3 regions of the Skermanella mucosa genome follow, and region 1 is predicted to be linked to each of the others. Evidence: predicted binding sites of a transcription regulator. Region 1 holds the regulator's gene; each other region holds the start of a gene.
The links. Region 1 encodes PhoB, which activates phosphate uptake and scavenging genes when phosphate is short. Its sites were predicted from a motif close to TNTCATAAAACTGTCA; they were not measured.

Region 1 (9,758 bases):
CGACAACGCGGTCAAGTACACCCGCGACGGCACCGAGGTGCGGATCGCCCTGGCGCTGGTCGAGCCCGGCGGGGGCGGCCCGGCGAGCGCCGTGGTGCCGCTCCCCGCCGGGGGCCGGCGCGCGGCGCCCATGGTCTCGGCCTCCGTGTCCGATTGCGGCGAGGGCATCGCCCGCATGCACCTGCCGCGCCTGACCGAACGGTTCTACCGGGTGGACCCCGCGCGCAGCCGGCAGCTCGGCGGCACCGGCCTCGGCCTCGCGATCGTCAAGCACATCGTCAACCGCCATCGCGGTCGCCTGACGATCGAGAGCGACGTCGGAAAAGGCAGCACCTTCACGGTTTTCCTCCCTGTCGCGGCCGAGGAAAAGGCCGCCGATACCCGCAGGGCAGGCGGCTCCGCGGCATAGTCGCCTCTCGGTCGCGGGTGTCATCAAACTGTCATCCCGCCGTAGTAATTGTATCGCCGATCGCCGTTAAGGTCCGCGCCGAAGCCGCCGGTACTCAGGTGCCGCGGAAAAACAGGGCTTTTGGTCCGTATTTTGGCGAATTGGCTGGAGGATTAGATCGTGATCAACAAGAAGCTCGCCGTGGCGGCGCTCGCCGCCCTCGCTTCGACCGTCGCGCTGACGGGTGGCGCCCAGGCCCAGGGCCGCGACCAGATCCGCGTCGTCGGCTCGTCCACGGTGTTCCCCTTCACCAGCGCGGTCGCGGAGACCTTCGGTCGGACCGGCAAGTTCAAGACCCCGGTCGTCGAGTCCACCGGCACCGGCGGCGGCATCAAGCAGTTCTGCGCCGGCGTGGGCGTCCAGCATCCGGACCTGACCAACGCGTCGCGCCGCATCAAGAAGTCCGAACTGGAGAGCTGCGCCGCCAACGGCGTCACCACCGTCAGCGAGCTGGAAGTGGGCTTCGACGGCATCGTCTTCGCGAACTCCAAGGCCGCGACGAACACCGACTACACCATCAAGCAGATCTGGCAGGCGCTCGCCAAGCAGGTCGTCGTGAACGGCCAGGTCGTCCCGAACCCCTACAAGACCTGGAACCAGATCGACCCGTCCCTGCCCAACAAGGAGATCGAGGTGCTCGGCCCGCCCCCGACCTCGGGCACCCGCGACGCCTTCGTCGAGCTGGTGATGGATGTCGGCTGCGCCCAGTTCCCGGAAGTGAAGGCCCTGCCGGCCGACCAGCAGAAGGCGGTCTGCAACCAGATCCGCGAGGACGGCGCCTATGTGGAAGCCGGCGAGAACGACAACCTGATCGTCCAGAAGCTGGTCGCCAACAAGGACGCGTACGGCATCTTCGGCTACAGCTTCCTCGACCAGAACATGGACAAGCTGCAGGGCGCCAGGATCAACGGCGTGGCACCTGAGCTGGACAACATCGCGGACGCCAAGTACCCGGTCGCCCGTTCCATGTACGTGTATGTCAAGAACCAGCACGTGGACGTCATCCCCGGCATCCGCGAGTTCCTGGCCGAGTACACCAGCGAGAAGGCGTTCGGCGAGGACGGCTACCTGGAGGCCAAGGGCCTGATCCCGCTGCCCAAGGCCAAGCGCGAGAAGGTCCGGACCGACATCCTGAACCTGACCCCGGTCACGATGTAATCGCCGGCTCCCCGCCTGCCGGCGCCTTCCCGCGCCGGCAGGCGGGAGTTTCCGGCAGACAGTCGCCCTCAAATCCCGACGGGTCCCGATGTCAGTATCACTCTTCCTAGCGGTTCTCGCCGTGCTGGCGTTTGTGGGATTCCAGCTCGGCAAGTCCCGGGCGGTGGTCACGGCCGGCGGCAGGCTCTCCACGCTGCACTCCGTGCCGTCCTACTACGGCCTCTACGTCGCCATGTGGGTCGGCCTTCCCGCCCTCATGCTGTTCGCCCTCTGGACCGGCCTCGAAGGGTCGATCGTGGACGGCATGGTCCGCTCCAGCCTGCCGGCCGCCTTGGCGGGATTGTCGCCCCAGGAAATCAACCTGATCATGGTCGACATCCACAACCTGGCCTACGGCAACATCACCAGCCGCGTGCCCGACCCGGCCCTGCTGGCGGCGGCGGAGCACTACAAGAGCCTCCGGGGGATCGGCAACGGCGCCCTCGCGGTCGTCATGCTCGCCATCGCCTGCGCCGGCCTCTACTATGCCCGGCAGCGGATCGAGCCCGGCCTGCGCGCCCGCAACCAGGTCGAGAAGGTCGTCAATATCTTCCTGATCCTGTGCTCGCTGGTGGCGATCCTGACCACGGTCGGCATCGTCCTGTCGCTGCTGTTCGAGGCGATCCGGTTCTTCACCAAGGTGCCCCCGACCGAGTTCCTGTTCGGCCTCCATTGGAGCCCGCAGACCGCGATCCGCGCCGACCAGGTGGCGTCCGACGGGTCGTTCGGCGCCGTGCCGCTGTTCACCGGCACCCTGCTGATCGCCTCGATCGCCATGGTGGTCGCGGTGCCGTTGGGCCTGATGAGCGCCATCTACATGTCGGAATACGCGCCGGCCAAGGTGCGCGGCACGGTCAAGCCCGTCCTGGAGATCCTGGCCGGCATCCCGACGGTGGTCTACGGTTTCTTCGCCGCCCTGACCATGGCGCCCTTCGTGCGCGACGTGGGCCAGAGCCTCGGGCTCGGCGTCAGCTCGGAGTCGGCGCTCGCCGCCGGCGTCGTGATGGGCGTCATGATCATCCCCTTCGTCAGCTCGCTGTCGGACGACATCATCAACGCGGTGCCCCAGTCGCTCCGCGACGGCTCCTACGGCCTCGGCGCCACCAAGTCGGAGACGATCCGGCAGGTGGTGCTTCCGGCGGCGCTGCCCGGCATCGTCGGCGGCGTCCTGCTGGCGGTCAGCCGCGCGATCGGCGAGACCATGATCGTCGTGATGGCCGCCGGCCTCGCCGCCAACCTGTCGGCCAACCCGCTGGACGCGGTCAGCACCGTCACCGTCCAGATCGCCACCCTGCTGGTCGGCGACCAGGAGTTCGACAGCGCCAAGACCCTTTCGGCCTTCGGCCTCGGCCTCGTGCTGTTCACCGTCACCCTCGGCCTGAACATCATCGCCCTCCGGGTGGTGCAGAAGTATCGGGAAAAATATGACTGACATCATCAGCTCACCCCGGGCGGCCGCGCCGTATCAGACCGACGACTTCGCCGCCCGCCTGAAGAAGCGCTACGCCGCCGAGCGGCGCTTCAAGATGTACGGCATGGCCGCGATCGGCGTGGCGCTGGCCATGCTGGCGGTCCTGCTCGCCAGCATCGTGGCCCAGGGCTACACCGCCTTCGCCCAGCACGACCTGGCGCTGGAGATCCATTTCGACCCGGCCGAGATCGATCCGCAGGGCACCCGCGACCCGAACACCCTGTCCAACGCCAACTACGCGGCCCTGGCGCGCAACGCGCTGCTGGCGGTCTTCCCCGAGGTGGAGTCCAGGACCGACCGGCGCCGGCTGACCGCCATGATCAGCAACGGCGCCGCGTTCGAGCTGCGGCAGATGGTCATGGACGACCCGTCCCTGATCGGGACCCGCAGGACCGTGAACCTGGCCCTGGCGAGCGACTACGACCAGCTCCTCAAGGGCAACATCGACCGTCGCGTGCCGGAGACCGACCGCAAGGTCACCGACCAGCAGATCGCCTGGATCGACAAGCTGGTCGCCAACGGCAACATCGTGAACGGCTTCAACTGGCGGCTCTTCCTCAACGGCGACAGCCGCGACCCGGAACTGGCGGGCCTGAAGGCGGGATTGGTCGGCTCGCTGCTGACGCTGATGGTGACGCTCGGCCTCGCGATCCCGATCGGCATCTCCGCCGCGGTCTACCTGGAGGAGTTCGCGCCGAAGAACAAGCTGACCGACCTGATCGAGGTCAACATCAACAACCTCGCGGCGGTGCCCTCGATCGTGTTCGGCCTGCTCGGCCTCGCGGTGTTCCTCAACGTCTTCAACATGCCCCGGTCGGCCCCGGTGGTCGGCGGCATCGTGCTGGCGCTGATGACGCTGCCGACCATCATCATCGCCGGCCGCGCGGCGCTGAAGGCGGTCCCGCCGTCGATCCGGGAGGCGGCGCTGGGCGTCGGCGCCTCGCCGCTCCAGGTGGTGACCCACCACGTGCTGCCGCTCGCGATGCCCGGCATCCTGACCGGCGTCATCATCGGCATGGCCCACGCGCTCGGCGAGACGGCGCCCCTCCTGATGATCGGCATGATCGCCTTCATCGTGGACACCCCCTCGGGTTTCGGCGACGCCGCGACGGTGCTGCCGGTGCAGATCTTCATGTGGGCCGACAGCCCGGAGCGCGGCTTCGTCGAGCGCACCTCGGCCGCGATCATGGTCCTCCTGGCCTTCCTGATCGCGATGAACGCGATCGCCGTCGTCCTGCGCAAGCAATTTGAAAGGCGTTGGTAAATGACCGCCCAGACCCAACTCGGCCAAACACAGACCGGAACCAGCGCGATCCCCGGCGTCGAGGCGCGCTCCGCCGCCGGCATGCTGGCAGGCGTCGCGAACAAGATGGATGCCAAGCAGGTCAAGGTGTACTACGGCGCCAAGCAGGCGCTGAAGGGCATCGACCTGGCGATCCCGGAACGGCAGGTCACCGCGCTGATCGGCCCGTCGGGCTGCGGCAAGTCCACGTTCCTGCGCTGCCTCAACCGCATGAACGACACGATCGGCATCGCCCGCATCGAGGGCCTGATCACGCTGGACGGCCAGGACATCTACGACAAGGCGATCGATCCGGTCCAGCTCCGCGCCCGGGTCGGCATGGTGTTCCAGAAGCCGAACCCGTTCCCCAAGTCGATCTACGACAACATCGTCTATGGTCCGCGCATCCACGGCCTTGCCAGCCGGCGGGAGGAGATGGACGAGATCGTCGCCAAGAGCCTGCAGCGCGCAGGATTGTGGAACGAGGTGAAGGACCGCCTGAAGGAGCCGGGCACCGGCCTGTCCGGCGGCCAGCAGCAGCGCCTCTGCATCGCCCGCGCCATCGCGGTCAGCCCCGAGGTGATCCTGATGGACGAGCCATGCTCGGCCCTCGACCCGATCGCGACCGCCCATGTGGAGGAGCTGATCGACGAGCTGCGGGAGAACTACACCATCGTGATCGTCACCCACAACATGCAGCAGGCGGCCCGCGTGTCCCAGCGCACCGCCTTCTTCCACCTGGGCGACATGGTGGAGGTGGGCGACACCGAGGAGATCTTCACCAATCCCCGCGACGAGCGGACCCAGGGCTACATCACCGGCCGCTACGGCTGAGCCGGCCCCGCCGGCTTGATCGGCGGGACGTCATTCGGGATAATCGGGCAATTCAGGGAAGCGGCGCATGAGCAACGAGCACATCGTCAAGTCGTTCGCGCAGGAACTGCAGCGGCTGGCGAATCTGATCACGCAGATGGGCGGCGTCGCCGAGGCCCAGGTGGAGGCGGCCGTTCAGGCCGTCGTCCGCCGCGACACGACCATCGCGGCCCAGGTGATGCAGTCCGACCTCCGGGTCGACGGCTACGAGCGGGACGTCGACGCGGAGACGCTCCGCCTGCTGGCCCTGCGCCAGCCCATGGCGTCCGACCTGCGCGAGATCGTGTCGGCGCTGAAGATCGCGGCCGACCTGGAGCGGATCGGCGACTACGCCGCCAACATCGCCAAGCGGTCGATCGCCCTGGCCCAGGTGCCGGCGGTCCGTCCGGCCGCCGCGATCCCCCGCATGGGCCGGCTGGTCCAGGAGATCATGAAGGATGTGCTCGACGCCTTCATCGAGCGCGACGTGGAGAAGGCGGTGGCGGCGCGCCGCCGCGACGAGGAGCTGGACGACCTCTATACCAGCCTGTTCCGCGAGGTCCTGACCTACATGATGGAAGACCCGCGCAACATCACGCCCTGCACGCACCTTCTGTTCATTGCCAAGAACCTGGAACGGATCGGCGACCACGCGACCAACATCGCCGAGACGATCCATTTCCTGGTGATCGGGCACCCGCTGACGACGGAACGCCCCAAGGGTGACGAAAGCAGCTATGCTGTCGTCACCCCCGAGCCGGAAACGCAGGACTAGTTTGGAACAAGGCATCCCATGAATTCGGCGCTGAAACCCCTCGTCCTCATCGTCGAGGACGAGGCGGACCTCGTTACGCTCCTCAAGTACAATCTCGACAAGGAGGGCTTCCGCACCCTTTCCGCGGGAGATGGCGAGGAGGCGCTGCTGCTCGCCGCCGAGCAGACGCCCAACATCGTCCTGCTGGACTGGATGCTGCCGCTGATGTCGGGGCTCGAGGTGTGCCGCCAGATGCGGCGCAACCCCAAGACCCGCGACATCCCGATCATCATGCTGACGGCCCGCGGCGAGGAGGCGGACAAGGTCCGCGGCCTCAACTCCGGGGCCGACGACTATATCGCCAAGCCCTTCTCCCCCACCGAGCTGGTCGCCCGGATGCGCGCCGTGCTCCGCCGCGCCAGCCCCGGCTTGGCGGAGGAGATGCTGCGGTTCAACGACGTGGTGATGGATCTGGCGGCCCACCGGGTGCGCCGCCAGGGCCGCGACATCCATCTGGGGCCGACCGAGTTCCGCCTGCTGCGCCACTTCATGCAGCATCCCGGCCGGGTCTTCTCGCGCGAGCAATTGCTCGACCTGGTCTGGGGCCACGACGTCTATGTGGAGCCGCGCACCGTCGACGTGCATATCCGCCGGCTGCGCAAGGCGCTGAACGAGGAAAACGACAACGACCTGATCCGCACCGTCCGCTCGGCGGGCTACGCGCTCGACGTCAAGGGCGGCGCCGCCTGATCCCGGTCCTGGAGACGCCCCGGCTGGTCCTCCGGCCGCTGGAGCTTTCCGACGCCGGCGCGGTCCAGGACGTGTTCCCCCGGTGGGAGATCGTGCGGTTCCTCGCCGACCATGTGCCATGGCCCTATCCGGCCGACGGCGCCCTCTCCCATATCCGGGACGCAGCACTTCCCGCCATGGCGCGGGGCGCCGAATGGCACTGGTCGATCCGCCCCCGCGCGGAGCCCGACCGGCTGATCGGCATCGTCAGCCTGATGGACAAGCTCGACGATAATCGCGGCCTGTGGCTCGATCCCGCCTGGCAGGGGCGGGGCCTGATGACCGAAGCCAGCGCCGCCGTCATGCATTTCTGGTTCGAAACCCTCGGCCGCCCCGTCCTCCGGGTCCAGAAGGCCGAGGTGAACCTGCGGTCCTGCCGGCTGTCGGAACGCGACGGCATGCGGCTGGTCGGCATCCACGAAAGGGGCTTCGTCTCGGGCCGCTTCCCCGCCGGGATCTGGGAAATAACCCGGGAAGAGTGGCGCCGCCGGTAATCGGCCGGCGGATTCAGACGAACAGCATGTTGCCGTCGCCGGGAGCCCCGTTCAGCAGCGTGACGACGCCGCCGGTCACCACCGGCACGTCGTCGCGCAGGGCGGACGCGTCCAGGCCGATCGCCTTCAGCGCCATCTCGCAGACCATCACGGTCACGCCCAGGGCGACGCAGGCCTCCAGCAGTTCCTCGAACTCGGCGAGGCCGCTGCGGCCGAAATGGGCGTTGCGCTCCTCCGGCGACGAGCCGTCGTCGGCAGGGTCCAGCCCGCGCCAGCCATCCCCGGCCTTCAACGCCAGGACCGCCCGGCCGGTGAAGAACAGGGTGGCCTTGCGGTTGGTCGCCGCCGCGGCGCTCGCCATCACCAGCGCGTAGTGGACCCGGTCGAACCCGCCGGAGAACACCACCAGCGACAGCGTCGAAGCCCCGCTCATGGCAGGGCTCCGTCATGCCCGGACGGATGCGCGGACAGGTCCGTGATGGTCGGATGCCGTCCGCACAGCGGGCATTCCGGATCGGGCTGGACCCGGACCTTGTGGAAGCTGGTGTGGAGCGCGTCGTACATCAGCAACTGTCCGGACAGGCTGTCCCCGATGCCGAGCAGCTCCTTCAGGACCTCGATCGCCTGGATCGAGCCGACGGCGCCGGCCAGCGCCCCCAGCACGCCGCCTTCGGCGCAGCTCGGCACCAGCCCGCGCGGCGGCGGTTCGCGGAAGATGCAGCGATAGCAGGGATTGGGACCGCCCAGATAGGACTTGAAGGTGGAGATCTGCCCATCGAACCGGAGCATGGCCGCCGAAACCAGCGTCCGGCCGCCCAGATGGCAGGCGTCCGCCAGCAGGTAGCGGGCGGCGAAATTGTCGGTGCCGTCCGCCACCACGTCGTAGTCGGCGATCAGCCCCATGGCGTTGGCCGCGGTCAGCCGCTCCCGGTGGACATCGAGCCGCACGTCCGGGTTGATGGCCTCCAGCCGCGCCCGGGCGCTCTCCACCTTGGGCGTGCCGATCGAGCCGGTGTCATGGATGATCTGGCGCTGCAGGTTGGACAGGTCGACCACGTCGGGGTCGATCACCCCGATGGCGCCGACGCCCGCCGCCGCGAGATAGAGCAGCAGCGGCGAGCCCAGCCCGCCGGCCCCCACCACCAGCACTCGCGACTTCAGCAGCACCTCCTGCCCGATGCCGCCGACCTCCGGCAGGATGATGTGGCGGGCATAGCGTTCGACCTGCGCGTCGGTGAAATCCATAGGGTGCTGACCTGGTGTTTGCTTGTTTCCGCCCGCCGATATGGCCGGACTTCTTCCCGTCAGTTTGCGCGTGGATGCGCGGGTCAAGCCCGCGCATGACGAAAAGGGAGCCACCCGGACCCGACCGTCACCGGACCCACAAGCCAAGGCCTCCCTTTTCCGTCATGGCCGGACTTGATCCGGCCATCCACGCGCGACCTTACTCCTGGAGGAAGCCCGGCTCTACCTTACTCCAGCCCCTCGAACAGGGCGGTCGACAGGTAGCGCTCGGCGAAGGACGGGATGATCACGACGATCAGCTTGCCCTCGTTCTCCGGCCGCTGGCCGACCTCGATCGCCGCCGCCAGCGCGGCGCCCGACGAGATGCCGACCGCCAGGCCCTCGACACGGGCCGCCTTGCGGGCGGTCTCGAAGGCGCGCTGGTTGGAGATGCGCAGCACCTCGTCGATCAGGTCCTTCTTCAGGATGTCGGGCACGAAGCCGGCGCCGATGCCCTGGATCTTGTGCGGGCCGGGCAGGCCGCCCGACAGGACCGGGCTGTCCTCCGGCTCGACCGCGATGATCTTGAAGTCGGGCTTGCGCTGCTTGATCACTTCGCCGACGCCGGTCAGCGTGCCGCCGGTGCCGACGCCGCTGATCAGGATGTCGGCCTTGCCGGCGGTGTCGCGCCAGATCTCCTCGGCCGTGGTGGTGCGGTGGATCGCCGGGTTGGCCGAGTTCTTGAACTGCTGGGTGATGAAGGCGTCTGGAGTGGATTCCACCAGCTCCTCCGCCTTGCGGATGGCGCCCTTCATGCCTTCCGACGCGGGCGTCAGCTCCAGCTCGGCGCCCAGCAGCTTCAGCATCTTGCGGCGCTCGACCGACATGCTCTCCGGCATGGTCAGGATCAGCCGGTAGCCCTTGGCCGCGGCGACGAAGGCCAGCGCGATGCCGGTATTGCCTGAGGTCGGCTCGACCAGGGTGGTCTTGCCCGGCTCGATCTTGCCCTCGGCCTCGGCCGCCTCGATCATCGCCAGCCCGATGCGGTCCTTGACGCTGGACAGCGGGTTGAAGAACTCGAGCTTGCCGACGATGTCGGCCTTGACCCCGTACTCCGAAGCCAGCCGCCGGACGCGGACCAGCGGCGTCGCCCCGATCGTATCCAGGATGCTGTCGTAGATCCTGCCCCGGAATTCAGGTCCGTGTTCTGGAGCCGCCATGGTATTCCACCCTTCGCAACTGTTAAA
Region 2 (9,758 bases), 1.3 Mb from region 1:
ACGCGCAGGAGACCGACGCGCGTACCCTGGGCGACGTCATCGCCGGCGCCGACATCTTCCTGGGCCTCTCCGCGCCCGGCGTGCTGAAGCCCGCCATGGTCGAGCATATGGCCCCCGACCCGCTGATCCTGGCGCTGGCCAACCCCGTGCCGGAGATCATGCCGGAGGAGGCCAAGGCGATCCGTCCCGACGCGATCCTGGCGACCGGGCGGTCGGACTATCCGAACCAGGTCAACAACGTCCTGTGCTTCCCCTTCATCTTCCGCGGCGCCCTCGACGTCGGCGCCACCACCATCAACGAGGCGATGAAGATCGCCGCCGTCCGCGCCATTGCCGACTTGGCCATGGCCGAGGCGAGCGACGTTGTGGCCTCGGCCTATGGCGACCAGCTCTCCGGCTTCGGCCCGGAGCACCTGATCCCCAAGCCGTTCGATCCCCGCCTGATCCTGCAGATCGCGCCGGCGGTGGCCCGCGCCGCCATGGACAGCGGAGTCGCGACCCGGCCGATCGAGGATTTCGCGGCCTACGAGGACAAGCTGAACGAGTTCGTCTTCCGCTCCGGCCTGCTGATGCGGCCCGTCTTCGTCCGCGCCAAGGAGGACCCGCGCCGCGTGGTCTATGCCGAGGGCGAGGAGGAGCGGGTGCTGCGCGCCGTCCAGGTGGTGGTGGACGACCGGCTGGCCAAGCCGATCCTGATCGGCCGCCGCGACGTGGTGATGCGCCGGATCGAGAAGGCGGGGCTGCGGATCAGGATCGGCGAGCATGTCGATCTGGTCGACCCGGAGAACGATCCCCGCTACGCCGACTACTGGAACCTCTACCATCGCCTGATGGAGCGCAGCGGCATCTCGCCGGATGTCGCCCGCACGGTGGTCCGCACCAACACCACCGTGATCGCGGCCCTGATGGTCCGGCGGGGCGAGGCGGACGCGATGATCTGTGGCACCATCGGCAAGTACCGCAACCATCTGGGCGACATCCGCGACGTGATCGGGCTGCGTCCGGGGGTCCGCAACCCGGCGGCGCTCAGCGTGCTGATCCTGAGCAAGGGCACCTTCTTCATGTGCGACACCTATGTGTCGCCCGACCCGACCGTGCCGGAAATCTCGGAGATGACGGCGCTGGCGGCGGAGGAGGTCCGGCGGTTCGGCCTGGCACCCAAGGTGGCCCTGCTGTCCCACAGCAATTTCGGCAGCCATGACAGCCCGTCGGCCGTCAAGATGCGCCAGGCGCTGGTCGAGATCACCAAGCGCTGCCCGGACCTGGAGGTCGAGGGCGAGATGCATGCCGACAGCGCCCTGTCCGAGGAGATCCGCGCCCGGATCTTCCCGAACTCGCGCCTGAAGGGCAAGGCCAACCTGCTGGTCATGCCCGACCTGGACGCCGCCAACATCGCCTTCAACATGACCAAGGTGATGGGCGACGGCCTGTCGGTCGGCCCGGTGCTGCTCGGCGTCGCCCAGCCGGCGCATATCCTGACGCCGTCGGTGACGGTCCGGGGCATCGTTAACATGTCGGCGCTCGCGACGGTCGATGCCCAGGTCTCGGCCGCGGAGGCGGCTCCGAAGCCGTAGGCCCGACCGACCGGAGCCCGGGCGGAAGGGCCGGGCTCCGTCCGTTCGATATCTTATCGGCCGAACCGGCGGCGAGAATGAGGGCAGGATGACCGAGGCGGCTCCGGAGATCGAGCGGCCCGAGCCGGTTCGGCCCGGGCCCGACCGCGACGACGAGGCAGAGCACGAGTTCGGGGTCTCCCACGAACTCGTCAACGGTGTTCGCGAGAAGCTGGAAGACGGCAGGCTCGGCGAGGTGGAGGCGGTGGTCTCCGACCTTCACGCCGCCGACCTGGCCGACCTGGTGGAGCAGATCGGCCCCGATCACCGGGGCGCGCTGATCGATATCCTGCGCCCGGGCTTCGACGCGGAGATCTTCGCCTATCTGAGCCCGTCATTGCGCGACATCCTGGTCGACCAGCTGGAGCCGCGCGAACTGGCGGCCGCGGTCGCCGAACTGGAGAGCGACGACGCGATCGACCTGATCCAGGACCTGGACGCCGACCAGCAGCGCGAGATCCTGGAGAACCTGCCGCCGGAGACCCGGGCGCTGGTCGAGGAAGGCCTGACCTTCCCGGAATACAGCGCCGGCCGCCTGATGTCGCGCGACCTGGTGTCGGTGCCGCAGTTCTGGACCGTCGGCAAGACGCTGGATTACCTGCGCACCGAGACCGACAATCTGCCCGAAGACTTCTACGACATCTTCATCGTCGACCCGATGCACCGGGTGGTCGGCGCGGTCCCGCTGAGCCGGATCATGCGGCAGAAGCGTTCGGTCAAGGTCGGCGACATCCTGACCGAGGACATCCGCACCGTTCCCGCCAACACCGACCAGGAGGAGGTCGCCTTCCTGTTCCGACAGTACGGGCTGGTCTCCGCCCCGGTGGTGGACGGCGCCGGCCGCCTGTTGGGCGTGATCACGGTGGACGACGTGGTCGACGTGATCGACGAGGAGGCGGAGGACGACCTGCTCAAGCTGAGCGGCGTGCCGGACACCGACATCTACCGGGCGGTGCTGGACACCACGCGGTCGCGTTTCTCCTGGCTGTTCGTCAACCTGCTCACCGCGATCCTGGCATCGGCGGTGATCGCCGTGTTCGAGGGGACGATCGAGCAGATCGTGGCGCTGGCCGTGCTGATGCCGATCGTGGCGTCCATGGGCGGCAATGCCGGCACCCAGACGCTGACGGTAACCGTCCGCGCGCTGGCGATGCGCGAACTGTCCGAGGCCAACGCCGCCCGCGTCGTCGCCAAGGAGGCGCTGGTCGGAACGATCAACGGCGCGCTGTTCGCCGTTATCATCGGGCTGGTGGCCGGGCTGTGGTTCGGGGACCAGCTGCTCGGGATCGTCATCGGATCGGCGATGATCATCAACCTGTTCGTCGCCGGCCTGTGCGGGACGCTGATCCCCCTGGGGCTGGCGCGGCTGAAGATCGACCCCGCCGTCGCCAGCGCCGTGTTCCTGACCACGGTCACCGACGTGATCGGCTTCTTCGCCTTCCTGGGGCTGGCGGCGCTGATCCTGCTGTAGAACCGGCTTCCCGGACGGGGATTTCGACGGGGATCACCAGTTCAGGGTCGGCAGGACGGCGCGCGGGCGCCTGCCCGCGGCGGCGCAGAGGGCCGCCAGCCGTCCGGGATCGGGCGCTTCGCCCCAGGCGGTGCCGAGGTCCCGGCAATGGAGCCCGCCGGTCACCAGCACCGTGTCCAGTCCGGCGGCCTCGGCCCCGGCCAGGTCGGTCGCCAGGTTGTCGCCGATCGCGAGGATACGGCTGCGGTCGCCGATCCCGAGCAAGGAGAGGCAGCGGTCATAGAGATCGCCGAAGGGCAGGCCGCAATAGTCCACCTCGCCTCCCAGCTCGGCATAGCGCCGGGCGAGTGCGCCGCCGCCCGGACGGCGGTCGCCGCCGGCCAGGATCCAGCGCTCCGGATCGGCGCACAGCATCGGAAGTTCCGCCCGTGCGCAGATCCTCAGCACTTCCTCGTAGTCGGCGAGGCCTTCCTCGACGTCGTTCAGGCCGGTGCACAGGACGAATTGGGCGAGATAGGGTTGATCGACCGCCTCCATGTCCAGCCCGTGGATCAGTTCGGCGTCCCGGATCGGCCCGAAATGCAGGCAGGCCGTGCCGAGATCTTCGAGCCAGGGTTCCGGCCTGTGGCGCAGCCACTGGTGCGCCAGTTCGCCCGAGGTGAGCAGGTGGTCGAACAGCCCGGACGGCAGCCCCATGGCGTCGAGCAGGCGCGCCGCCGATGCGGTGCGGCGGGCCTGGTTGGTCAGCAGGCAGATCCGCTTGCCGGCGGCCTTGAGATTCTCCAGCACCGTCACGGCCCCGGGATAGGCCGCCGAGCCGTCGTGGAGCACGCCTCCGGCGTCGATGACGAAGGCGTCGTAGCCGTCGGCCAGCCGGGCGAGCCCGCCCAGGAGCGGGATGTCTTCATGCGTGGTGTCGGCCATGGTCGCTGTTTCCGGCTGGACGAAGGGTCGGAGCAGTGTCCCATGCCGGCCGTTGCGGACGGGTAGCCTTGGTGTCGCACCCGGCTTGCCCGAAAGATGGGGTTGGTCCCGCAGCGCCTGTGGGACCATATCGTTATGGTGGTTCCGGAAGTTCGGATCGCGGGGCTTGCGCAACGAACGATCCGGCATCCTGTTAGGCGGTGGTTAGGGGCTTCTTCAGGATGACTGACTCAAACTGAGCCGGAGACGGTTGCAAACCCGCGCTGGGAGGGGACGGACAGCATTATGGTATTCTTTTCCATCATGGCCCATCAGGCCTACGCCTGTGCGGCCTTCTGGACGTACAGCGCCGAGATGACCCTGGCCATGTACAAGTGCGTCAACACCTCCATGGACGTCTATCTCTCGACCCTGGCGGGGACGGACATTCCCGTCCGCTTCACCGACAAGGAGGGGCGCCTGTCGGGCGAGGGCAGGAGCGCGGACGTGATCCCGTTTCCGTTCCACCGGCTGGGCTCGACCCGCGCCAAGTGACGGCTCGACGGGATAAGCCCCGGGACGGCCGTCACGCCGCCGTCGCCAGCCGGTCGCGCGTGGCGGGGACTGCGGTCAACATGGCCTTCTGAAGCTTTTCGAAGGCCCGCATCTCGATCTGCCGGACCCGCTCGCGGGAAACGGCGTATTCGCGGCTGAGTTCCTCGAGCGTCGTCGGCTCGTCCTTCATGCGCCGCTCGACCAGGATGCGGCGTTCGCGGTCGTTCAGCTTTTCCATGCCGAGGGCCAGCAGGCGCCGGCGCGATTCCAGTTCGTCCGCGTCGGCGACGATGCTTTCCTGGTCGGGCCGCTGATCGACCAGCAGGTCCTGCCATTCCATTTCGCCGTCGATCGACGTCACGGCATTCAGCGAGCTGTCCGCGGCGGCCAGACGGCGGTTCATGTCGACCACCTCGGCCTCCGGAACCTCAAGCTTCGTCGCGATCGAGGTGATCGTCTCCGCCGAAAGGTCGCCGGACTCCAGTTCCTGCATTTCGCGCTTCAGGCGGCGCAAGTTGAAGAACAGCTTCTTCTGGGCGGCCGTGGTGCCCAGCTTGACCATGGACCAGTTGTGCAGGACATAGCCCTGCATGGCGGCCCTGATCCACCACATGGCATAAGTGTTGAACCGGAACCCGCGTTCCGGATCGAACTTCTCGACCGCCTGCATCAGGCCCACGTTGCCCTCCGCGATCAGGTCGGCGACCGGCAGGCCGTAGCCGGCGAAATTGCGGGCCATCTTGATGACCAGGCGCAGATGACTGCCGACCAGCAGACGCATGGCGCTCCGGTCGCCCTCGTCGCGCCACCGGCGGCCCAGATCGATCTCCTCCTCGGCCGTCAGCATCTTGAAGCGACGGGATTCCTCGATGAACGGGGTCAGGGTGTCGTCGGTATGAATGCTCAAAACGAACCTCCAAGACACGTAGTGTTCCCGCACACGAGGCCCTGACAACGAGACAGGACGGCCCGTCGCCTTTTCCGCCGCTTCTGGACGGCGAAGGCGCGACGAGGGTGCTTATGTCGGGAACGACATCTGATATGGGGATTGCGGTCCCGGCTTCAAGAAGCTGCATGGTAAATGCATCTTTAACCCGCGGCCCGGCTTCGGCCCGGCGCGCGGCGTGCGTCACCGCCCGGGCGGCCAGGACCGGTTGCCGGACGGCGGTACGCTGCCCCGGCGCCTGAACGTGCCGGGGGGCGCCATCTCGAACGGCCGGGTATGCGGCCCCTCGAACAGGCGCACCTCTCGGCGTTTGAACAAGGGGATCAGGGCCGCGCCGGCCACGAACCCGCCGACATGAGCCCAGAAGGCCACCCCGCCGTCGTCGCCGGTGGTCGGGGTCGTGGCGCCGCTGACGAACTGCAGGATGAACCAGAGGCCCAGCACGACCGCCGCCGGCACGCTGACGATCCGGATGAAGAAGAGGATGATGAACAGCATCCGAACGTTGGCGCGCGGGTGAAGGACGAGATAGGCGCCCAGCACCCCACCGATCGCGCCGCTGGCCCCGATCATCGGGATCTGCGACTGCGGCGCCGCGAACCCCTGGACCAGGGCCGCAGCGGTGCCGCACAGCAGGTAGAACACCAGGAATCGGCCCCGCCCCATGCTGTCCTCGACATTGTTTCCGAAGATCCAGAGATAGAGCATGTTGCCCAGCAGGTGCATCCAGCCCCCGTGCAGGAACATGGAGGTGGCCACGCTGGCCGGAGCAGGGACCAGCCGCAGCTCCGGCGGCAGCTGGGCGGAGCCGAACAGCACGGCGGGGATCAGGCCGAGGGAATAGACGATGGCCTGGCCGGCCCGCGGACCCAGCGACACCTGCCACAGGAACATCCCGACGCAGGCGGCGATGATCACATAGGTTACGACGGGCGTTCGCCGGACCGGGTTGTCATCGGAAAGGGGAAGCGTGAACATCGTGTCCTCGACCAGCCAGGGAGTGTGCGGCACGCCCCGCCGCGGGACCGGCACCCGGAACAAACCCGCCCGTGCCGGACGCGTTCCCTGCACCATGAGTTTCGGGCGGCAGGAGGGGAAGTTGCGGCGGACCGGGGTTCAGAAAAATTTCACGCAATAATACGACGTTTCCGGCGTGACCTGAACTAGCTTCGGCAACCTATCCAATCGATCGAAGGACTCCGGAGCCATGGGTCTCGCGCAGACTGTCGTCAATCACAGGGCATTCGTCAACGAACGAACCGTCCTCAGTCAGGGTGCCCAGACTGTTCTGGCCATAGCATTCATCCTGGGGGCCGTGGCCCTTCCGGCCCGCGCGGACGTGACCCTGAAGGAACTGGGGCGCTATTCCAACGGTGTGTTCGACAAGGGTGCCGCGGAAATCTCCGCGTATGACAAGGTTTCCAAGCGGCTTTTCGTGGTCAACGGCGCTTCGGGAGCGATCGACGTGCTCGACCTTGCCGATCCGGCCAAGCCGGCGCTGGTGACCCGGATCGACGTCAAGGCCTATGGCAAGGCCGTCAACAGCGTGGCCGTGCGCGACGGCGTGGTCGCCGCCGCGATCGAAGCCGATCCGAAGCAGGCCCCGGGCGTGATCGGCTTCTTCACGACCGACGGAACGCTGATCAGGACCGTTCCGGCGGGGGCGCTGCCGGACATGGTCGGCTTCTCGCCGGACGGACGCCATGTGCTCACCGCCAACGAAGGCGAGCCGAACGCCGACTACACCGACGATCCCGAAGGTTCGATCACCATCGTCGACATCTCCAAAGGCGTCGCCAACCTGACCGACGCCGACGTCCGGACCGCCGATTTCAAGGCCTTCGACGGAAAGCCCCTGCCGGCCGGCATGCGCCTGGCCAAGCCGGGTGCCACGGTGGCGCAGGATGTCGAGCCCGAATACATCGCGTTCTCGCCCGACGGCAAGACCGCCTACGTGACGCTTCAGGAGAGCAACGGCCTCGCCGTGGTGGATATCGCAGGGGCCAAGGTGACCGGCCTGGTCGGGCTCGGCTACAAGGACCACCTGATCCACCCGCTGGACGCCAGCGATAAGGACGGCGGCATCAATATCAAGCCATGGCCGGTCAGGGGCCTGTACCAGCCGGACACGATCGCGTCGGCCGTGGTGGGCGGCAAGACCTATCTGGTCACCGCCAACGAAGGAGACTCGCGCGACTACAAGGGGTTCAGCGAGGAGGCCCGCGTCGCGAAGCTGAAGCTCGACCCCGCGGCCTTCCCCAATGCCGCCGACCTTCAGAAGGACGAGGCGATCGGCCGCCTGAAAGTCACCAGGACGCTGGGCGACGCCAACGGCGACGGCCTGTACGAGGAGATTTATGCGTACGGCGCGCGGTCCTTCTCGGTCTGGGATGCCGAAGGGAAGCTGGTCGCCGATACCGGCGCGGGAATGGAATCCACCCTGGCCGGCCTGATGCCCGGCCAGTTCAACAGCACCAGCGACAAGAACGGCAGCGCCGACGACCGCAGCGACGACAAGGGGCCGGAGCCCGAAGGGATCGCGGTCGGCACGGTGGACGGCAAGCCCCATGTGTTCGTCGGCCTGGAGCGCGTCGGCGGCATCATGATCTACGACCTGTCGGTTCCCGCCGAGCCGCGCTTCGTGGACTACGTCAACACCCGCGATTTCAAGGGTGACGCCGCAGCGGGCACGGCCGGGGACCTGGCTCCGGAAGGCCTGCTCTTCATTTCCGCCGAGGACAGTCCCAACGGCAAGCCGTTGCTGGTCGCCACCTTCGAGGTCAGCGGGACGACCACCGTGTTCGAGGTGGCCAAGCGCTGACCCGGAGGCCCGCCGCTCCGCAGCATGGCGGAGCGGCGGGCGCGGTCGGGCAACATCAGGCCACGGCCGTGACCGTCAGGTCCCCGGACAGGCTCTCCGCCAATGCGCCGGCCTTGCAAACCGACATCATCGCCTCCGTCAGTGCGTCGATGCCGAAGGGCTTCATCAGGAAATGCCGGGCGCCCGCGGCATATGCGTCGCGGGGGCTGGCGTGGGCGCTGCAGACGATTACGGGCACGCCCAGCCGGCCCGATATCTCCCGGGTCGCCGCCAAGCCGTCGGTTCCGTCCGCCAGCGCCACGTCGACCAGCGCCAGGTCGGGACCGCTCGATTCGGCGAGATCGACGGCCTGCCCGGCGGTTTGCGCTGTCGCACAGACCAGGTGGCCCAGCTGCTCGATCACCATTGTCAATCCCATGACGACGAGTTCATCGTCCTCTGCAATGAGAAGTCGCAGTTTGGCCGCCATCCTTGGATCTCGCACTTCATCTCTGGCCGCGCGCGGGCGGACCGTCATGATTTCTTTCCCTGATAATGTCCGAAGGACGGTTCACTCTGCCATCGTCATTACGGCATATTTCCGGACCTGTAAGAGGGTCGACCGCCGGGTACGCACAGCCTGCGGGCATTACTCCCTATCCTGTCCGATCGCGGCACCCGGCCCGTGTCCCCGGTCGAAGGCTTGAAGCCCATGACCGCTTCCGGCAGCGCGGCGGCAGCCATCCGGCATGGCCATCCGGCATGGCCATCCGCCATAAGACCGCCGGGTAAAATATCTGTTACGAATGCTTGACGGTGGGGGGGTACATCCTTATTATCCGCGGACCTTTCCGGGAGGCAGGTAGTAGGCCGTTCGCGGGCTAGACGCTGCCGCCCTAGAGGCTCCGACCTGACATAGCCGCACCCGAGCTTTTTCGGACGGCGTTTGATGATTTACCCGCACGAGGCGGAGGTTACGCTTCGACGGCGGGTTTTTGCATCGTCTGGCATCTGGTTTGCCGACGACGAGATTGAATGGAAGAAGGGCTCTGATGCCGACGATCAGTCAGTTGATCCGTAAGCCGCGCCAGCCTCTGGCGGCGCGCAACAAGGTGCCGGCACTGGAAGAGTGCCCGCAGAAGCGTGGTGTCTGCACCCGCGTGTACACGACCACCCCGAAGAAGCCGAACTCGGCGCTTCGTAAGGTCGCCCGCGTGCGCCTCACCAACGGCTTCGAAGTTACCAGCTATATCCCGGGTGAAGGCCACAATCTTCAGGAACACTCGGTGGTGATGATCCGCGGTGGCCGCGTGAAGGACCTTCCCGGCGTCCGCTATCACATCATCCGCGGTTCGCTCGATACCCAAGGCGTCAAGGACCGTCGGCAGCGCCGGTCGAAGTACGGCGCGAAGCGTCCGAAGTAAGGAGATCCTGAAGAATGTCTCGTCGTCGTCGCGCGGAGAAGCGCGA
Region 3 (9,758 bases), 570 kb from region 1:
ATCCCAGCGCCGCCAAGCGCGCATCGTCATCGTCGGCCACGTCGACCATGGCAAGTCCACCCTGATCGGCCGCCTGCTGAACGACACCGGCAGCCTGCCCGACGGCAAGGTCGAGGCGGTCCGCGAGATGAGCCGCCGGCGCGGCATGCCGTTCGAATGGTCGTTCGTGATGGACGCGCTCCAGGCCGAGCGCGACCAAGGCATCACCATCGACACGACGCAGATCCACTTCAAGACGGAACGCCGTCCCTACGTGATCATCGACGCGCCGGGCCATACCGAGTTCCTGAAGAACATGGTGACCGGCGCGTCCAACGCCGACGCGGCCCTGCTGGTGATCGACGCCGGCGAGGGCGCCCTGGAGCAGTCGCGCCGCCACGCCTACCTGCTGCACCTGCTGGGGGTGAAACAGGTCGCCGTGATCGTCAACAAGATGGACATGGTGGACTTCTCGCAGGCGCGGTTCGACCATGTCGCGGCCGAGATCCGGGCCTACCTGAACGGGATCGGCGTGGCGCCGGGCGTGATCCTGCCGATCTCCGCCCGCCACGGCGACAACATCGCGTCGCGCAGCGAAAACCTGTCCTGGTATGACGGGCCGACCGTGATCGAGGCGCTGGACGGCTTCCTGCCGGCGGCGCCGGAGGACGAGTTGCCGCTGCGCCTGCCGATCCAGGACGTCTACAAGCCGGACGAGCGCCGCATCCTGGCGGGCCGGATCGAGACCGGCCGGCTGCGGGTCGGCGATACGCTTCATTTCGCGCCGAACAACCGCACCGCCAAGGTCGTCAGCATCGAGGCGTGGAACGCGGCGTCCGCGATCAGCGCCGCGGCCGGCCAGTCCGTCGGCATCACGCTGGACCAGCGCATCTTCGTGGAGCGCGGCCACATCGCCAGCCTTCCGGCGGAGCGGCCGATCGAGGCCCATCGGCTGACCGTGCGGCTGTTCTGGCTGGCCTCCAAGCCGCTGGAGACCGGCCGGGCCTATACCCTGAAGCTGGCGACCGCCGAGCACCGCGTGACGGTGGAGAAGATCGTCGAGGTGGTCGACATCGACGACCTGGGCGTGTCGGCGGCCGACCGGGTCGGCCGCAACGAGATCGCCAACGTGGTGCTGCACAGCCGCAGCCTCGTGGCGGTGGACCTGGCGATCGACCTGCCCCGCACCGGGCGCGGCGTGCTGCTCGACGGCCACGACGTGGTCGGCGGCTTCATCGTGACCGGGGCCGACGCGGTCGCCGAGCGGAACCTGCAGCGGGTCGAGCATGCGGTGAGCCCCGACGAGCGGGCGCTGTCCAACGGGCACCGCGGCGCCGTGCTGTGGCTGACCGGCCTGTCCGGGGCCGGCAAGTCCACCCTGGCCATGGGGCTGGAGCGGACGCTGTTCGAGCGCGGCCGGCAGGTCTATGTCCTGGACGGCGACGGCGTGCGGCAGGGGCTGAACGGCGACCTGGGCTTTTCCCCCGCCGACCGGTCGGAGAATATCCGCCGCGTCGCCGAGGCCGCCCGCCTGTTCGCCGAGGCCGGCATGATCGTGGTGACGGCGCTGATCTCGCCGACCCGCCAGGACCGGGCGAAGGCCCGTGCCATCGGCGGCGACCTGTTCCATGAGATCCACGTCAAGGCCGAGTTGGATGTCTGCGAGCAGCGCGATCCCAAGGGGCTGTACCGCCGGGCGCGCGCCGGGGAGATTCCCGAATTCACCGGCGTCTCCGCCCCTTACGAGGAGCCGCAGGCCGCCGAGCTGGTGGTCGAGACCGGCAGGCTGGGGATCGAGGAAGCGGTCGGCGAGCTGGTCGGCTATGCCGAGCGGGTCACCGGGCTGAAATATCCCAGCGACGCGGTCCAGGGGCGGGGCGAGGGGATCTAGGGCGGAACGCGCTTGCGCTGCTCTTTTTGGCCACAGATGCACGCAGATGAACTCAGATAAGAAAGATTCCATTATCTTTGTTCATCGCCGTTCATCTGTGGCCGAGAACCCTACCTTGCCCGCCAGCGCTGGGTGAGGCGGAGGAGGCGGCCGGTGGCCAGGGCGTGGAAGAGCTTCACGGCGGCGGAGGTATAGACGATCATCATCGCCATGGCGGCGGCCGGGGCGATGTCGCCGGCATCGTCCATGTTGAGCACGGCGATCGAGGCCAGCGTCGTGTCGGGCGAATAGAGGAAGACCACGCCCGAGACCGTCGTCATGGCGTTGACGAACAGGTAGATGCTGATGCCCAGGATCGCCGGCAGGCAGACCGGTACGGTCACCCGGCGGAAGGTGGTGTAGCTGGGCACCTTGAGGGAGGCGGAGACGCTCTCGAACTCGGGATCGATCTGCTTCAGCGCGGTCACGGCGGTCAGGTGGCCGACCGTGTAGAAATGGGCGATGCTGTTCATCACCAGGATCGCCAGCGTGCCGTACAGGAAGTTGAGCGGGTTGCCGGCCGGATTGAAGAAGAAGATGTAGGCGAGGCCCAGCACCAGCCCCGGCACCGCCATGGGCAGCATGGCGAGCAGGTGGCAGGCGGCGCGCAGCGGGCCGGCGCCGCGGCCCTTCTCGATTGCCCAGGCCCCGGTGAAGATCACGGCGGTGCCGACCACTGCGGTCAGGCCCGCCATCTTCAGGCTGTTCCAGTAGGACGCCCAGCCGCCGCCGTCCATCAGGTCGAAGCTGTAGTGGCGAAGGGTCGGTTCGAGGTTGTAGGGCCAGAAGGTGACCAGGGAGGCGAAAGCCGCCATCCCGAGGATCGCGAGCAGGCCGAAGGCGACCAGAGCGCAGGCGGCGAACAGGCTCCAGTCGCGGAAAGGCTCGGCGCGGGGCTGGAAACTGACCGCCCGGCCGCTCAGCTGGGCCACCTGGCGGCGCTGGACCATGCGGTCCACCGCGAAGGCGAGGATCGCCGGGACCAGCAGGACGGCGCTGACCACGGCGCCCATCTGGAAATTCTGCTGGCCGACCACCTGCTTGTAGACGTCGGTCGCCAGCACGTCGAAGGAGCCGCCGATCACCTTGGGCACGCCGAAATCGGTGATCACCAGGGTGAAGACGACGAAGCCAGCGCTGACCAGCCCGTAGCGGGCGCCCGGCAGGGTCACGGTCATGAAGCGGCGGAACCGGGTGGCGCCCAGGCAGTCGGCCGCCTCGTACAAGCGCTGGTCGGCGACCGCCAGCGCGGTGGTCAGGATCAGCAGCGCGTGGGGGAAGGTGTAGAACACCTCGCCCATGACGATGCCGATCGGGCCGTAGATCGACCAGCCCATCAGCCAGTCCCGGACCAGCCCCTGGTTGCCGAACAGGTAGATCAGCGAGATCGCCGGCAGCAGCGACGGCGCCAGCAGCGGGATCATGGCGACCGCGCGGAACAGGCCGCGTCCGGGCATCCGGCTGCGGGTCAGGCCGTAGGCGTAGACGAAGGCCAGCGCCAGGGTGATCGCGGTGGTCAGCCCCGCGACGGTCAGGCTGTTCAGGACCGACCGGACCAGCGCCGGGTTGGAGGCATAGGCGGCGTAGTTGGCGAGCCCGACGAAGTCGCCGGCGCGGTCCTGGAAGCTCTTTGACAGCAGGGTCCAGAGAGGCAGAACGATGCTGACGGCGAGATACAGGGCCAGGACGACGAGGCCGGCGCGCACCACCCAGTCGTCGCGGCCGGCGCGCTGGCGGACGATGGCGACGGCGGGGGATGGTGCGGGCGAGACCCGGTCCAGGGTCCTGCCGGTCATGGGGCGGAGGCCTGCTGGAAGACGCGGATGCGTTCGGGCGGGACCGCCACGGTCAGGGCGCTGCCCCGGCCGATGTCGAGGTCGCGGACCGCGTTGGTGGAGAAGTCAGCGTGGAGACCCGGGGCACCGTCCGGCCCGGTCAGCGCCGCCCGCCAGATGCCGCCCATGAACTCCAGTTCATGGACCTTGGCTTGGAAGGCGTTGGGCGAGCCGGCGCCGACATCGCGGACCTGGATATCCTCCGGCCGGACGCCCAGGGTCACGGCGGTGCCTGGGGCGGGGCCGTCAAGCCCGCCGGTTTCCAGGTGCAGTGTGCCGACGCGGACCCGGCCGGGGCCGGCGGCGACGGCGGGCAGGAAATTCATTCGGCCGATGAAGTCGGCGACGAACCGGCTGGCCGGGTGACGGTAGATCGTCAGGGGCGTGCCGACCTGCTCGATCCGGCCCTGGTCCATGACCACGATGCGGTCGGCCATGGACAGCGCCTCCTCCTGGTCGTGGGTCACCATGACGGTGGTGATGCCGAGCCGGCGGTGCAGCCGGACGATCTCGGTCCGCAGGTGCTGGCGCACCCGGGCGTCGAGCGCCGACAGCGGCTCGTCCAGCAGCAGGAGCCCGGGCGAGGTCGCCAGCGCGCGGGCCAGCGCCACCCGCTGCTGCTGCCCGCCGGACAGCTGCGCCGGGTATTTGGGGCCGGCGTCGGGCAGCCCCACGAGGTCGAGCAGCTCGGCCACCCGCCGGTTCCGCTCGTCGCGCGGGGTCCGGCGGCTCTCCAGCCCGTAGCCGACGTTGCGCGCGACGGTCAGATTGGGGAACAGGGCGTAGGACTGGAACACGATGCCGAAATCACGCTCCCCGGCGGGAAGGTCCGACACGTCGCGGCCGCCCTGCTCGATCCGGCCACCAGTCTGGACGTCCAGGCCGGCGATGGCACGCAGCAGGGTGGTCTTGCCGCAGCCGGACGGCCCGAGGAAGCAGACGAACTCGCCGCCGAAGATCTCCAGCGAGACGCCCTTGAGCGCCTGGAACGGACCGAACGACTTGGTGACGTTCTCCAGGCGCAGATAGGGGGCGGCACCGGTCATGGCGGCGGTCCCCGCCTCAGCTCTTCGGCTCGGTCTTGCCGTCGAAGCGCTTCTGCCATTCCGCCAGCAGGCGCTCGCGGTTGGCCGCGACCCAGCTGAAGTCGTTCTTGATCATGGACTGGATCAGGCCGTCGGGATAGCCCGGGATCGGCTTGGCGACGCCGGGCAGCGCCACGACCGAATAGGCCTTGGCGTACATCTCGTTCGCTTCCCGGCTGACCGACCAGTCGGCCAGCGCCTTGGCGGCGTCCGGGGCGTCGGTGCCCTTGACGATGCCGAAGCTCTCCAGGTCCCAGCCGGAACCCTCGCTCATCACCAGGACATCGACCGGGGCGCCGTCGGCCTTGACCTTGGCGCCGCGATAGTCGAACGAGATGCCGACCGCGTATTCGCCGGCGCCGGCCTGGCGGCACGGCTTGGAGCCGGAATGGGTGTAGGTCGCGACGTTGTCGTGCAGCCGGGTCATGTAGTCCCAGGCCTTCTCCTCGCCCATGGTCTGGACCCAGGCCGAGACCGACAGGAAGCCGGTGCCGGACGAGTTGGGGTTGGGCATCGCGATCTGGCCCTTGTAGACCGGGTCGGCGAGGTCGGCCCAGCTCTTCGGGGCCGGCAGGTTGCGCTTCTTCGCCTCGACCGTGTTGAAGCAGACCGCCGAGATCCAGACCCGCTGCCCGACCCAGGCCGGCGGCTCCGCCGGGTCGCGCAGGTCCTTGGCGATCTGGTCCAGGCCCTTGGGCGCGTAGGCCATCAGCATGCCGTCGTCGGCCAGCAGCTTGAGGCTGGTGGCGGCCAGGCCCCAGACGATGTCGGCCTGGGGATTGGCCTTTTCCGCCAGCAGCTTGGCGGTGATGATGCCGGTCGAGTCCCGGACCCAGCGGATCTCGATGTCGGGGTTCTTCGCCTCGAACGCCTGCTTGAAGGCGGCCAGTTCGTCAGCCTCCACCGCGGTATAGACGGTGAGCTGGGTCTTGGCGTCGGCCGGGGCGGCGGCGAGTGCCGCTCCCAGGAAAGCGGCGCCGGCGGTCGCGGCACGGAAAAGGCTGTTCATGGCTTGAAGATGGCCCATGGTCCGGAACTCCCTGGCTGAAAGGCCATGTTCAAATGCTTGTGGCCGTTGGAGCCAAACCTAACGGCTTTGCGTTACGGTTTCGTGATGCGGGACGAAATCTTGACCTTGGTTTCGCATCAATTTAGCCGCTTTTCTTTCGCCAGCCCCTGGCGCAAAGTGCGGCGTCCAAGAGGCCCGGCGCTTCGGCCAAGGTGGGGCCGGGGCCGGGCCAAGGAGATACGACGGCATGACGACCAAACCCCCTGCCAATCCCTCTGCCAACCCCTTCGCCAGATCCTATGACGGGCCGGTCCGGGCGGTCATCCTGGACTGGGCCGGCACCGTGGTGGATTTCGGCAGCCGGGCGCCGATGGGCGTGTTCGTGGCGGCCTTCGGCACGGTCGGCGTCACGATCTCGGTCGCGGAGGCGCGCGTGCCCATGGGGCTGCCCAAGTGGGACCACATCAAGGCGGTCGGCGCGCTGCCCGAGGTGGCGAAGCGCTGGCGCGACGTGCATGGCCGGCCCATGTCCGACGGCGACGTGGACGATCTCTACGCCCGCTTCCTGCCCATGAACGTCGAGGTGGTCGCCGACCACGCGGCGCTGGTGCCGGGCGCCCGCACCACCATCGCCGACCTGCGCGCCCGCGGCGTGAAGATCGGCTCGACCACCGGCTATTCCCGGCCGATCATGGACGTGCTGATCCCGGCGGCCGCCGCCAACGGATACGAGCCGGACTGCGTGGTCTGCGCCGGCGACCTGGCCGCCGGGCGGCCGACCCCGCTGATGTGCTACCAGAACATGATCGAGCTGAACGTCTGGCCGGCCGCCGCCTGCGTCAAGGTGGACGATACCCTGCCCGGCATCGAGGAAGGGCTGAACGCCGGCATGTGGACCGTCGCGGTGGCCCTGACCGGCAACGAGATGGGGCTGGCGGTCGAGGAATTGACGGCGCTGTCGGAAGACGAGTTGAAGGTCAGGCGGACCGCCGCGTATGATCGGTTGCGCGCGGGCGGCGCCCATTATGTGATCGACGGGATCGGACAGCTGATACCCGTGATCGAGGACATCGAGCGCCGCCTCGCCCTGGGGGCTGTTCCGTGATCGAGGCCATGACCGACACCGTATCCGAAATCTTCGAGCTTTTCCGAGCCTCCGGCGACCAGGCCTATTTCGGCGAGGCGGTCAGCCAGACCGAGCACGCGCTCCAGACCGCGGCGCTGGCCGAGCAGTTCGGCGCCCCGCCCCATCTGGTCGTCGCCTCGCTGCTGCACGACGTCGGCCATCTGCTCCACGGGCTGGGCGAAGGCGTCGCCGACGAGGAGTTGGACGCCCGGCACGAGGCGATCGGCGCGCGATGGCTGGCGGATCGATTCCCCGAGGACGTCTGCGCGCCGGTGCGGCTGCACGTCGCGGCCAAGCGCTACCTGTGCGCGGTCGAGCCGGCCTACGCCGCCGCCCTGTCGCCCGCCTCGAAGCAGAGCCTGAGGCTCCAGGGGGGACCCCTGAGCGAGGACCAGGCCGCCCGCTTCATCCTGGGCCGCTTCGGTCCCGACGCGGTGCTGGTGCGCCGCTGGGACGACAAGGCCAAGGTCCCGGGTCTGCCGACGCCTGGGCTGGACCATTTCAGGCCGTATCTGGCGGTCTGCGCGATGCGGTCGGACTGATTTCTCTTATTTAGCCACAGATGAACGCAGATGGACGCAGATAGGTCCAAAAAACCATCTGTGTCCATCTGCGTTCATCTGTGGCCAAGTCTTTAAGGCTTGGTTCAGCTGGAAAGCCCGACAGGATCGCCGACACCCAATCCTAAAACCGTGTCCGCCCGGCCCCGGTTGACCGCGATCTCGGCGAGGCCGTTGGAGTTCCCGTACCAGAAGGCTTCGCCGGGCGGCACCGCGCCGAACGTCCGGGCGGGCAAGACGGGCCGGCCGGCGACCGTCAGCACGGCGTCGGCGGGGAGCGTCGAGGCGCGCAGGCCGGTCATGGCGTTGCCGTAGACGTCGATATAGACGATCTGCGCCAGGTCGTCGGGCCAGTCGGGGCGGCGGACCCGCTCCGCCGGGACCGGCGTTCCGGGGACCGGCCCGCCCAGCGCCAGGCCGGCGGCCACCGGGGCGAACAGGTCGCGGCCGTGGAAGCTGGCCGACAGGCGCTCCGGCCGCCAGTCGATCGCCCAGGCCTCCACCGAGGCGGCGCGGCGCATCACCAGCTCGAACAGGCCGTTGTCCGGCCCGACATACCAGCGGTCGTCGGCGCGCACGGCCAGCGGCAGGCGATCGGTCCCGACGCCGGGATCGACGACCCCGAGCAGCACGCCGCCCTGCGGCACGGCGACGCAATAGGCGGCGAGCAGGTAGGCGCAGGGATAGGGTTGGAAGGCGGGCGCGTCCGCGAACAGGTCGATCACCGGCACCCCCGGCGCCCGGCCTGCCAGCACCGCCTTCACCTGTCCGGTATAGGGTCCGGACAACCCGAAATCGGTAAACAAAACAATCATCACGCTGGTTCCCTCATTAAGAAAGTTCAGAGGTATACTTGCAAATCCGAGAAACCAGGGCATATTCCCTTTCAAGCACTTCACAAGAACAAATAAATCACGGGACCTGTCAATATGAACACCTGTTCAATATCGAAATACGGTGGAGGCATACAGTGATGGCCCTGGTTTCCAGACGGTTGTTCGTGCTGGCGATTCTGTGCCTCGCCCTCTATCCGATCACTTCGCCCAGAGCCGCCGGCCAGCCCTTCGCCGCCGTCGCCACCACGTCGCAGGTGGCCGACCTGGTGCGCGAGGTCGCGGGCGGGCGGGCCGAGGTTTCCAGCCTGATGGGCGAAGGGGTCGATCCGCACACCTACAAGCTGACCCGGTCCGACGTGGCGCGGATCGCCGGGGCCGACATCCTGTTTTACAGCGGCCTGCACCTGGAGGGGAAGATCATCGACGCGCTGACCCGCGTCGCCGGGTCCGGCAAGCCGGTCCACGCCGTCGCCGAGGCGGTTCCGGCCGACCGGCTGCTGACGCCCGAAGGGTTCGACGGCAACCCGGACCCGCATGTCTGGATGGACGTGGCCCTGTGGACCCATGCGCTCAACTCGGTGCGCGACGCGCTGGCGGCGTTCGATCCCCAGGGCGCGGACATCTACCGTGCCAACGCGGCGGACCTGGCCCGGCGGTTCGAGCGGCTGGACGCCTATGCCCGGTCGGTGCTGGGGGGCATCCCGGAGCAGGCCCGCGTCCTGGTCACCGCCCACGACGCCTTCAACTACCTGGGCCGCGCCTACGGGCTGGAGGTGCGCGGCATCCAGGGCATCAGCACGGAGTCGGAGGCCGGGCTGCGCGAGATCGAGGACCTGGTCGACCTGCTGGTCACCCGCCGGATCGCCGCCGTCTTCGTCGAGACCAGCGTGTCCGAGCGCAACATCCGGGCGCTGATCGACGGCGCCGCCGCGCGCGGCCACGAGGTCGTGATCGGCGGCGCGCTGTATTCGGACGCGATGGGCGCGCCCGGCACCTATGAAGGGACCTATGTCGGCATGATCGACCACAACGTGACGACCATCGCCCGCGCGCTGGGCGGAGCCCCGCCGGCCGGCGGGTTCGAGGGCCGTCTCGCGGCGCTGGAGAGGTGAGAGCCATGCTGTTCCCGTTCCGAGCCGCCAAGGGCGACGGGCCGTTCGCCGCCTCCCCGCTGGAGGTGCGCGGCCTGACCGTCGCCTACAACAGGAAGCCCGTGCTGTGGTCGGCCGACTATACCGCCCCGTCCCGCGGCCTGATCGCCATCGTCGGCCCCAACGGCGCCGGCAAGTCCACCTTCATCAAGGCCTGCCTGGGGCTGGTCCCGGCGGTGTCGGGCACCGTGCGGGTCCATGGCGGGCCGGTCGGGCGGCGCCGCGCGCTGATCGGCTACGTACCCCA

Region 2: a site for PhoB is predicted at 6,603-6,618, ahead of JL100_RS06000 (choice-of-anchor I family protein). Genes of this name have one in related genera too.
Region 3: a site for PhoB is predicted at 5,931-5,946, ahead of JL100_RS26960 (putative 2-aminoethylphosphonate ABC transporter substrate-binding protein). Genes of this name have one in related genera too.

The regions. Positions count from the first base shown of each region.
Region 1 is NZ_CP086106.1:6,387,561-6,397,318, forward strand. It holds gene JL100_RS29680 (ATP-binding protein) at 1-409, shown strand, start outside; gene JL100_RS29685 (PstS family phosphate ABC transporter substrate-binding protein) at 569-1,606, shown strand; gene pstC (phosphate ABC transporter permease subunit PstC) at 1,695-3,077, shown strand; gene pstA (phosphate ABC transporter permease PstA) at 3,070-4,380, shown strand; gene pstB (phosphate ABC transporter ATP-binding protein PstB) at 4,462-5,232, shown strand; gene phoU (phosphate signaling complex protein PhoU) at 5,300-6,025, shown strand; gene phoB (phosphate regulon transcriptional regulator PhoB) at 6,044-6,754, shown strand; gene JL100_RS29715 (GNAT family N-acetyltransferase) at 6,826-7,287, shown strand; gene JL100_RS29720 (DsrE family protein) at 7,301-7,720, opposite strand; gene JL100_RS29725 (HesA/MoeB/ThiF family protein) at 7,717-8,532, opposite strand; gene cysK (cysteine synthase A) at 8,760-9,731, opposite strand.
Region 2 is NZ_CP086106.1:1,307,781-1,317,538, forward strand. It holds gene JL100_RS05970 (NADP-dependent malic enzyme) at 1-1,574, shown strand, start outside; gene mgtE (magnesium transporter) at 1,663-3,084, shown strand; gene JL100_RS05980 (TIGR01459 family HAD-type hydrolase) at 3,118-4,008, opposite strand; gene JL100_RS05985 (hypothetical protein) at 4,294-4,542, shown strand; gene JL100_RS05990 (RNA polymerase factor sigma-32) at 4,574-5,389, opposite strand; gene JL100_RS05995 (rhomboid family intramembrane serine protease) at 5,672-6,559, opposite strand; gene JL100_RS06000 (choice-of-anchor I family protein) at 6,696-8,309, shown strand; gene JL100_RS06005 (response regulator) at 8,365-8,778, opposite strand; gene rpsL (30S ribosomal protein S12) at 9,341-9,712, shown strand; gene rpsG (30S ribosomal protein S7) at 9,727-9,758, shown strand, end outside.
Region 3 is NZ_CP086106.1:5,819,555-5,829,312, forward strand. It holds gene cysC (adenylyl-sulfate kinase) at 1-1,870, shown strand, start outside; gene JL100_RS26950 (putative 2-aminoethylphosphonate ABC transporter permease subunit) at 1,981-3,705, opposite strand; gene JL100_RS26955 (putative 2-aminoethylphosphonate ABC transporter ATP-binding protein) at 3,702-4,790, opposite strand; gene JL100_RS26960 (putative 2-aminoethylphosphonate ABC transporter substrate-binding protein) at 4,807-5,856, opposite strand; gene phnX (phosphonoacetaldehyde hydrolase) at 6,086-6,943, shown strand; gene JL100_RS26970 (phosphonate degradation HD-domain oxygenase) at 6,952-7,506, shown strand; gene JL100_RS26975 (SAM hydrolase/SAM-dependent halogenase family protein) at 7,611-8,339, opposite strand; gene JL100_RS26980 (metal ABC transporter solute-binding protein, Zn/Mn family) at 8,498-9,472, shown strand; gene JL100_RS26985 (metal ABC transporter ATP-binding protein) at 9,478-9,758, shown strand, end outside.